3 regions of the Sphingomonas sp. ABOLE genome follow, and region 1 is predicted to be linked to each of the others. Evidence: riboswitches for the same ligand, from Rfam matches in the RefSeq annotation. Region 1 holds a riboswitch; each other region holds the start of a gene.
The links. A riboswitch is a leader RNA that binds a small molecule or an ion and turns the genes downstream of it on or off. The one in region 1 is predicted to bind cobalamin.
Positions count from the first base shown of each region.

Region 2: another riboswitch for cobalamin. It lies ahead of CA234_RS17995 (TonB-dependent receptor); the one in region 1 lies ahead of cobT (nicotinate-nucleotide--dimethylbenzimidazole phosphoribosyltransferase).
Region 3: another riboswitch for cobalamin. It lies ahead of CA234_RS17165 (HoxN/HupN/NixA family nickel/cobalt transporter); the one in region 1 lies ahead of cobT (nicotinate-nucleotide--dimethylbenzimidazole phosphoribosyltransferase).

Region 1 covers NZ_QQWY01000006.1:67,658-70,869, reverse strand. The annotation lists gene CA234_RS05545 (response regulator transcription factor) at 1-365, opposite strand, end outside; gene CA234_RS05540 (hypothetical protein) at 512-970, shown strand; cobalamin riboswitch at 1,027-1,227, shown strand; gene cobT (nicotinate-nucleotide--dimethylbenzimidazole phosphoribosyltransferase) at 1,381-2,397, shown strand; gene CA234_RS05530 (histidine phosphatase family protein) at 2,394-2,960, shown strand; gene cobS (adenosylcobinamide-GDP ribazoletransferase) at 2,957-3,212, shown strand, end outside.
Region 2 covers NZ_QQWY01000033.1:42,906-46,117, forward strand. The annotation lists gene CA234_RS17990 (bestrophin family ion channel) at 1-803, shown strand, start outside; cobalamin riboswitch at 841-1,038, shown strand; gene CA234_RS17995 (TonB-dependent receptor) at 1,139-2,989, shown strand; gene CA234_RS18000 (ABC transporter substrate-binding protein) at 2,986-3,212, shown strand, end outside.
Region 3 covers NZ_QQWY01000030.1:43,424-46,635, forward strand. The annotation lists gene CA234_RS17155 (phosphatase PAP2 family protein) at 1-74, shown strand, start outside; gene CA234_RS17160 (DUF5690 family protein) at 149-1,462, shown strand; cobalamin riboswitch at 1,452-1,669, shown strand; gene CA234_RS17165 (HoxN/HupN/NixA family nickel/cobalt transporter) at 1,881-2,867, shown strand; cobalamin riboswitch at 2,892-3,113, shown strand.

The sequences.
Region 1 (3,212 bases):
GCGCCGCGGCGTAGCACCGCGCGCACCCGCGCCACCAGCTCGCGCGTACCGAACGGCTTGGGAAGATAATCGTCGGCGCCCAGCTCGAGCCCGACGACGCGGTCGGTCTCGCTGCCCTTAGCCGAGATGAAGATGATCGGCACCGAGCTCTTCTGGCGGATGGCACGGCACAGATCGATGCCGCTGGTGCCCGGCAGCATCACGTCGAGCAGCACCAGGTCCACCGGCCCCTGCTCCAGCGCCAGCCACATCTCCGGCGCCGACGAAGCGGGACGCACCGTATAGCCGTTTTCCTGGAGCGCGCGGGCGGTCAGCGTGCGAAGTTGCGGATCGTCCTCGACCAGGACGATCGTGGGAAGGCTCAGCGGGGGTTCACCTGCATACATCGCGAAGAAACCTAGGGACAGCGATCCGGAGGGTCAACGCCGCCCGGCCGCATTGCGGCGTGACGCGCGTCACGGGCAGTGCGTCTCGTCAGCGGTACAAGGCCCCATATCGTGGGGAAACTATCATGCAGATGCCGCGCCTCCAACGTTCCGTCCTGCCCGGTCGCGCGCGTGCGAATCGCGGCACCCTGGCGGCCATCGAACTCGAAGGCTTGAACCAGGATATGGCGCCCGCACGCGACGATCCGGCGTTCGGCCCGCGCCATCTGCTCGCGGCGCTCGACGGGCTGTCGGCAGCGGTGATCGAGGCGACGGGAAGCTGGGCCTTTCTCACTGCCGAGCGGATCCAGCTGATCGACGCCGCGCACAAGCTCGCGTGGCTGCTGGTTCGGGTGAACCGCAGCGAATCGATGGTCGCCCGCGCACCGGACCTCGCCGCCACGACGCGCGCCGTCGCGGCCGCTACCTATCGCCTGCGCGCCGTGCAGGAACTGGGCGACGGCGCCGATGCGATCCAGCCGCTGTTCGAATTGATCGTCCGCATCGACCAACTGCTGCCGCGCACTGCCCAGCTCTACCAATAATCACGCGCGGCGCTGGCATATCGCCGATAGCGGAGCTAGAGGAGCGGCGAAGGTTCTACCTTCGAACCCATGCCGGTGCCCGTTCGCGGGCGAGAAGGGAATGCGGTGCGGGCGCTTCGGCGCTCCAAGGCCGCAGCTGCCCCTGCAACTGTGAGCGGCGAGCGGCCGGGCAAAGGCCATTGGGAGCGATCCCGAGAAGGCGCCCGAACCGCGATGACCCGCAAGCCAGGAGACCTGCCGGCACGGGGTCGCTCACGCCTGGTCCAGGGTGCGGCCACGGCGCGGAATCCTCCGTTCGAGCGACGAGAATGTGCCGGGCACGCGACTGTGCGCCCGGTCGATTGTCATTGCAGGAACGAGGCGACGAACGTGTACATCAATGCTTCCCCCAAGCGCGGCGCAGGCGCGGCATGATCGATCTGTCGAGCGTCGCCGCGTTCGATCGCGCGCTGGCTTCGCTGCCTTCTCGCGACGCGGCTGCCGCGGATGCCGCGCGGCAACGCCAGCAGCAGCTCACCAAGCCGCCGGGCTCGCTGGGGCGGCTGGAGGACCTCGCGATCTTCCTCGCCGGTTGGCAGGGCCGTGCGCACCCCTCGATGGATGCGGCGCGGGCGGTGATCTTCGCCGGCAACCACGGCGTCGCCGCGCAGGGCGTCAGCGCCTTCCCCGCTGAAGTGACCACGCAAATGGTCGCCAATTTCGCGGCGGGCGGTGCCGCGATCAACGCACTGACCGGCGCGATCGGGATGCGGCTGGACGTGGTCGCACTCGACCTCGACCGCCCCACCTGCGACTTCACCACCGGCCCGGCGATGGACGAAGCCGATTGCCTTGACGCACTCCAGCAGGGCGCCGCGGTGGTAACTGCCGATACCGATCTGCTGCTGCTCGGCGAGATGGGCATCGCCAACTCGACGGCGGCCGCGGCGCTTTGCCTGCGCAGCTTCGGGGGCACGCCGGCGGATTGGGCCGGCCCCGGCACCGGCCTCGACGCGCACGGCGTCGGCCACAAGGGCGCGGTGATCGCCCGCGCGATCGAGGTCCATGCCGAGGCACTCCACACGCCCTTCGAGACGCTGCGGCGGCTGGGCGGTCGCGAACTGGCGGCGATTGCCGGCGCCGTCCTCGCCGCGCGCCATGCGGGGGTGCCGGTGCTGCTCGACGGCTTCATCTGCTGTGCATCGCTCGCGCCCTTGGCAGCGACGGCACCCGGCATCGTCGACCATTGCATCGCCGGCCATTGCTCAGCCGAACCCGGCCATGCACGGCTGCTCGCGCGGCTGGGGCTGGAGCCGCTGCTGCGGCTCGACATGCGGCTGGGCGAAGGCAGCGGCGCAGCGGTGGCCGCAGCGGTGCTGCGCTCGGCGCTGGCCGCGCACAACGGCATGGCGACCTTTGCCGAGGCAGGCGTCGCCGGCGGCGCATGAGCGGCATCGTCCTCCACCTGCTGCGCCACGGCATCACCGAGGCCGACGGCCGGCTGATCGGCCGCACCGACGCGCAGCCGCTCGCGGAGGGGGTCGACGCCTGCGTCGCGCGCGCAAACGGGCTGGCGGTGGACGCAGTGGTGAGCTCCGATCGCGCCCGCAGTGCGGTACCTGCAAGGCAGATCGCGGCCGCCCTGTCCCTTGAAGCCGGCGAAGACCCTCGCTGGCGCGAACTCGATTTCGGCGCATGGGACGGGCTGTCCTTCGACGCGATCGACGCCGAGGCACTCGCCGCATTCCAGGCGGAACCGGCGCGTCATGTGCCCCCCGGCGGCGAAACCTGGCCGGCACTTGTTGCGCGCGTCGGCGACGCGATCGATGCCATCGACCGCCCGACCCTTGTGGTAACCCATGGCGGTGCGATGCGGGCGGCGCTCGCCAGCCTGTGCACCTTCGACTTCCCCCACCTCTGGAACATCGCTTTGCCCCATGCCGCGCTGCTGAGCCTGCGCGTTTGGCCCGGCACCCCGCGCGTCGGCCAGATCATCGGACTCGTGACATGAGAGAATTCGTCCTCGCCCTCCAGTTCCTCACGCGCCTGCCGCTGCCCGCGGTTAAGGCGAACGACGCGACCTTCGCCCGATCGATGCGCTGGTTCCCTGCGGCCGGGCTGCTGGTCGGGCTGGTGCTGCTCGTCGCCCTGTTGCTAGGCAATTTGCTCGATCCCTGGACCGGCGCCCTGCTCGGCCTCTTCGCCTGGGTAAGCGTCACCGGCGCGCTCCATCTCGACGGGCTCGCCGACCTCGCCGATGCCC
Region 2 (3,212 bases), on a different contig from region 1:
TCGTCACCATCGTCTATTTCGTGCTGCCGTTCCGCGCGCCGTCGTTGCCGCTGACGCTGTTCGGATCGGTGCTGGCGCTGTTCCTCGGCTTCCGCTCCAACTCCGCCTATCAGCGCTGGTGGGAAGGCCGCGGACTGTGGGGGCTGATGATCAACGCCAGCCGCAACCTGGCGCGGATGGCGCGCAACTACCTGCCCGACGGCGAGGCGGTGGATCTCAAGCGCACCATCGTGCTGCGCCAGGTCGCCTATGTGAATGCGCTGCGCTGCCAGCTGCGCCGCCAGCCGGCGGACCAGGAAGTGCTGCGCTTCCTCTCGCGGGGCGAGGCGGACTATGCGCTGGCCCGCACCAACATCGCCAACGGCATCGTCGACGGCACCGGCCGGCGGATCGAGATCGCGCGGTCGAAGGGCTGGATCAATCCGATGCAGCAGCATTCGATGGAAAGCGTGCTGATCGACATCGCCAATGCCCAGGGCGGCATGGAGCGGCTGAAGAACACGCCGCTGCCGATGCAATTCCGCTTCGTGCCGACTGCCTTCACCCATATCTTCTGCGTGCTGCTGCCGATCGGGCTGGTCGAGACGCTGGGCGTCGCCACGCCACTGGGCTCGACCATCGCCGGACTGATGTTCCTGGCGGTGCTCGCGATCGGCGACGACCTGGTCGACCCGTTCGCCAACACGGTGCACGACCTGCCGCTCAATGCGATGTGCCGCACGATCGAGATCGACCTGCTGCAATCGATCGGCGACCCCGCCCCCGAACCGGCAACACCCGACAAGGCCGGCGTGCTGTGGTGATGTCGCAGCGGCTTGCCGCCCTGCCCTGCTTGCCGCTAAAGGCCGCCGGGTAACGGGTGCCTTCCCCCGACGGGAGGGTGAAAAGGGAAGCCGGTCCAGAGTCCGGCGCTGCCCCCGCAACTGTAGCCGGTGAGCCGGCGCGCCAATCTGCCACTGGAGCCGCATGCTTCCGGGAAGGCGGCGTGCCTGCGACGACCCGGGAGCCAGGAGACCTGCCCGCTACGGTCGATTCCTTCACGCGGGCGGGGTGCACCGGGTGATCGGGGCTGAAATCCCCGTGTGAGCGACACCAAACCATGCGGGAGCATCGCGCTCCCCCATCTCGGGTGTCTGAAATGAACTTCTGCAAGCTTTCCCTGTTCGCCACCGCCGCGCTCGCGCCGCTCGTCGCCCATGCCGATCCCGACGACGACCGCATCGTCGTCGTCGCCAGCGGCGTCGCCCAGCGCGCCGACACCGTCGGGCGGTCGATCACCACCATCGACCGCGACGAGATCGAGCAGCGCCAGACCGTCGCGCTCTCGGACCTGCTCGCCACAACCCCGGGCGTCACCGCCGTGCGCAACGGCGGACTCGGCACCGCGACCGCGCTCAGCATCCGCGGCGCGCAGAGCGACCAGACGCTGGTGCTGATCGACGGCATTCGCGTGGCCGACCCCTCCGCCACCGGCGGGGCGTACAACTTCGCCAGCCTGCTCGCCGGATCGGTCGAGCGCGTCGAGGTGCTGCGCGGGCCCAATTCGGTGATCTGGGGCAGCCAGGCGATCGGCGGCGTGGTCAACGTCACCACGCTGCAGGGCGCGCAGGGGCTGCACGTGCGCGGCAATGCCGAGGGCGGGTCGTTCGGCACGTTCAACGGCAACGCGGCGATCGCCGGCGGCAACGACCGCATCACCGCCGGGCTGACCGCGGGCTATCTCACCACCGACGGCATTTCGGCGGCCGCGAACGGCAAGGAGGCGGACGGCTATCGCCAGGTCGGCGCGACCGGCAATGTCGAGGTGCAGCTGGCCCCCGGCCTCGCGCTCGACCTGCGCGGCTATTATGCCGACAGCAAGGTCGATCTCGACGGCTATGCCCCGCCAACCTACGCCTTTGGCGACACGGGCGAATATGCCAAGACCCAGGAGCTCTACGGCTATGCCGGGCTTAAGAATGAGGCGTTCGGCGGCAGGCTGCACAACCGGCTGGGCTTCACCCTCTCCGACATCCACCGCGACGGCTACAATGAAGATTCGTCGATCGCGTACCGGTATCGCGGCCGCGCCGAGCGCTACACCTATCAGGGCGACGCGACGCTGGCCGAGCAGCTCCGCCTGGTGTTCGGCGCCGAGCATGAGCAGAGCCGCATCCGCTATGACGAGGGCTTCGGCAGCGGGGGGCGCTACTCGGTGGGCATCACCAGCGTCTACGGCCAGGCGATCGTCACGCCGGTAGCACCCGTGACGCTGACCGGCGGCGTCCGCCACGACGACCACGATACCTTCGGCGGCCACTGGACCTGGAACGCCGATCTCGCCGTGCGCGCCACCGCCGGCACCGTGCTGCACGCGAGCTTCGGCGAAGGCTTCAAGGCGCCGACGCTCTACCAGCTCTACAGCGCCTATGGCGATCGCGCCCTCCGCCCCGAGACCACCAGGAGCTACGAAGCCGGCGTGCGCCAGACGCTGGCCGGCGGCAAAGTCGCGCTGGGCGCAACCTGGTTCCACCGCGATTCGGACAAGCAGATCGATTACAACTTCGACACCTCGACCTATTACAACCTCAACAAGACCCGCGCCCAGGGCGTGGAGCTCGAAGCGCTGCTCCAGCCGGTGCAGGCGCTGACGGTGCGGGCGAACGTGACGCACGTCTTCTCGGAGAATCGCAGCGCCGACTATCGCAGCAACGACCTGCCGCGCCGCCCGCGCGATACCGCCAATGTCTCGGCCGACTATCGCTTCCCCTTCGGGCTGGCGATCGGCGGCACGGTGACGATGGTGGGCGACAGCTTCAACGATGTCGGCAACCTGACCCCGATCGACGGCTATGCGCTGGCCGGCGTGCGGGCGGAGATGCCGGTGACGAAGCTGCTTTCGGTCTATGGCCGCGTCGATAATATCGGCGACGTGCGCTACCAGCAGATCACCGGCTACGGCACCTATGGCCGCGCTGCCTTTGGCGGCGTGCGGGTGCGCTTCCAGTGAGGTTCGGCGCCGCGCTGCTTGCCTGCCTGGGGCTCGCGGGCTGCGCGGCGCCGCCGTCCCAAGGCGGCGGGGGCATCGTCTCAATGAATCCCTGCGCCGACGCGACGCTGCTGGAACTGGTCCCGCCGTCGCGGATCGCCGCGATCAGCCATTATTCGCAAGCGCCCGACTCCACCTCGATCCCGCTCGACGTCGCCCGCCGCTTCCGCGGCAACAACGGCAC
Region 3 (3,212 bases), on a different contig from region 1:
GCAATACCGCGCCGCGCCCCGATGCACAAAGCTGTGTCGCGGAAGCGGAGGCCCTTCGCGTCCGCCCCTGGTGATCGAGGCCTGATTTCGATGTCATGAAGCTGTCGCGCAGGCCCGTCACAAGCGCGGCGCTTCATGGGGAATCGCAATGCACGGTGATGGCGCGCGCGGTGCCGCGCGGACCACGTCGGGATTTACGCTCTTCCTGGGCGGGCTCGCGGCGTTCAGCGCCTATTTCGCGATGTATGCCTTCCGCAAGCCGTTCGCCGTGGCCAGCTATGCCGATGTGGCGGGCTGGCACTCCGCCATCGACTACAAGACCGCGCTGCTGATCGCGCAGGTGGTCGGCTACGCGCTGTCCAAGCTGATCGGCGTCCGCGTCATCTCCGAATCCGGGCGGCAGGGGCGGGCGCGCATGATCCTTGCGCTCATTGGCGCGTCTTGGCTCGCACTGATCCTCTTCGCCTTGATCCCGGCGCCGTGGAACGTCGCCTGCCTGTTCTTCAACGGCCTGCCGCTGGGGCTGATCTGGGGACTGGTGTTCAGCTATGTCGAGGGGCGCCGCGTATCCGAACTGCTCGGCGCGATGCTGTGCGCGAGCTTCATCCTGTCTTCGGGCGTAGTGAAGTCGGTGGCGGCGCTGCTGATGGAGGCGGGGGTTGCGGAACAGTGGATGCCGGCGGCGACCGGACTGGCCTTCGTGCCGTTTCTGCTAACCGCGCTGTGGCAGCTGGAGCGCCTGCCGCCGCCCGACGCGTGCGACGAGGCGGAGCGCACCGTTCGCGTGCCGATGCAGGCCGCCGACCGCGCCGCGTTCCTGCGTGCACACGGCGCGACGCTGGTGCTGCTCGTGCTCGGCTATGTGCTGCTCACGGCGCTGCGGGACGTCCGCGACAATTTCGCGCGCGAGCTGTGGGCTGCGCTCGGCTATGGCGGTGAGGCGGCGATATTCTCGGCGAGCGAGCTGCCGATCGCGCTGCTCACGCTCGCGGCCCTCGCGCTGCTGATGCTGATCCGCGACAATCTGCGCGCGCTGCTGGCGATGCACGGGCTGATCTTGCTCGGCGCGCTCTGCCTGGGCGGCTCGACGCTCGCCTTCCAGGCGGGGCTGCTCGCGCCGCTGCCTTGGATGACGGTGGCGGGGGCGGGGCTCTACCTCGCCTATACCCCGTTCAACGCGATGCTGTTCGATCGCATGATCGCGACGATCGGCACCGCCGCCAATGCCGGGTTCCTGATCTATATCGCCGATGCCTCGGGCTATGTCGGCAGCGTGGCGCTGCTGCTCGTCCATGCGCTCGGCGCGCCGGAGGTGCGCTGGCTGCCCTTCTTCATTACCTGCTGCTATGCGGCCGCGCTCGCGGTGGGCGGGCTGACCATGGTGTCGGCGCTGCATTTTCTGTGTACCGGCGCGGACCGGCGGTTGATCCACCGCCCGGCTTCGCCTACCACCAGCGCCTGATCGCGCCGGTGCCCCGACGGGGGCTTAATCGGGAATGCGGTGCGGGAGCTCGCTCCCAAATCCGCGGCTGTCCCTGCAACTGTGAGCGGATAGCGCGATGCACTGGCCTCCAATCGAGGGGCAGCCACTGGGCGGAGATGCCTGGGAAGGCGTGCAGCGTGCCGGGACCCGCGAGCCAGGAGACCTGCCGGCGTCCGGTCGCTCTTGCCCTGGCCCAGGGGATGGCCGCGGCACGGTGTACTCCGTCTGAGCGGCGCATGAGCGGCTGGGGCCGTTCGCGGTTGCGTGGCCCGGTCGCTTGGCAAGCGTCCGGCCGGGATGCGCGATCGGCCGCTCGCGGTGGCCCCGGCCTGGTCGCACGACGCCGCCGGAGTGTCCTGTCTTGTCCGTTCTGCCGTTGCGTGCGCGCGTGGCCCTGCTGTTCGCATTGCTGATCGCCGCCAATCTCGCCGCCGGGGGCTGGGCCTTCGCCCTGTTCCATGCCCAGCCGCTGATGCTCGGCACTGCGCTGCTCGCCTGGGGGCTGGGGCTGCGCCATGCGGTCGATGCCGATCACATCGCCGCGATCGACAACGTCACCCGCAAGCTGATGAACGACGGCCAGCGGCCGATCGCCACCGGGCTGTGGTTCGCGATCGGGCATTCCGGGATCATCGCCATCGCCTCGGCCGGCATCGCGCTCGCGACCGGCGCTCTGGCGGGCATGGGGGCCTTCCGGGAAGTGGGCGGGGTGATCGCCACCAGCGTCTCGGCGCTGTTCCTGTTCGCCATTGCCGGCATGAATCTGATTATCCTGCGATCGGTGTGGAAGACCTTCCAGCACGTCCGCGCGGGCGGCGCCTATGTCGAGGACGACCTCAACCTGCTGCTCGCCTCGCGCGGGCCGCTGTCGAAGTTGTTTGGGCCGATGTTCCGACTCGTCAGCAAGAGCTGGCACATGGCGCCGCTCGGATTCCTGTTCGGGCTGGGCTTCGACACCGCGACCGAAGTGGCGATCCTCGGCATGTCGGCGGGTCAGGCGGCGCACGGCGTCTCGCTCGGCACGCTGCTGGTGCTGCCGGCGCTGTTCGCGGCAGGGATGGCGCTGGTCGATACGCTGGACGGGGTGGTGATGCTCGGCGCCTATCAATGGGCGTTCGTCAAGCCGATCCGCAAGCTCTACTACAACGTCACCATCACGCTGATCTCCGCGCTGGTCGCGATCGTGATCGGGGGCATCGAGACGCTGGCGCTGATCGGCGACAAGATGGGCTGGACCGGCGGGGCGTTCGGGCTCGCCGCCGATCTCGGCGCGCATTTCAACGGCCTCGGCTTCGCGATCATCGGCCTGTTCGTCGCCTGCTGGCTGATCAGCTTCGCCATCTATCGCTGGCAGAGGCTGGACGAGATCGAGGTGCGGGTCTAGAGCGGTCCTAGAAGGCTTTCCAGCCTTCGATATGATCGCGCCGGTGCCCCGGACATGGGGCTTAATCGGGAATGCGGTGCGGGGAGGCTGCTCCCCAAATCCGCGGCTGTCCCTGCAACTGTGAGCGGATAGCGCGATGCACTGGCCTCCGCCGAGGGGCAGCCACTGGGCCGACACGGCCTGGGAAGGCGTGCAGCGTGCCGTGACCCGCAAGCCAGGAGACCTGCCGGCGCTACGGTCGCTCTTGCCTTGGTCCAGGGGATGGCCGCGGCACGGTCTTGCTTCCGTTCGAGCGACGAAGCTGTGCGGCTGGGGCTGCACGGTCGCGTGGTGCCGGGCGATTGT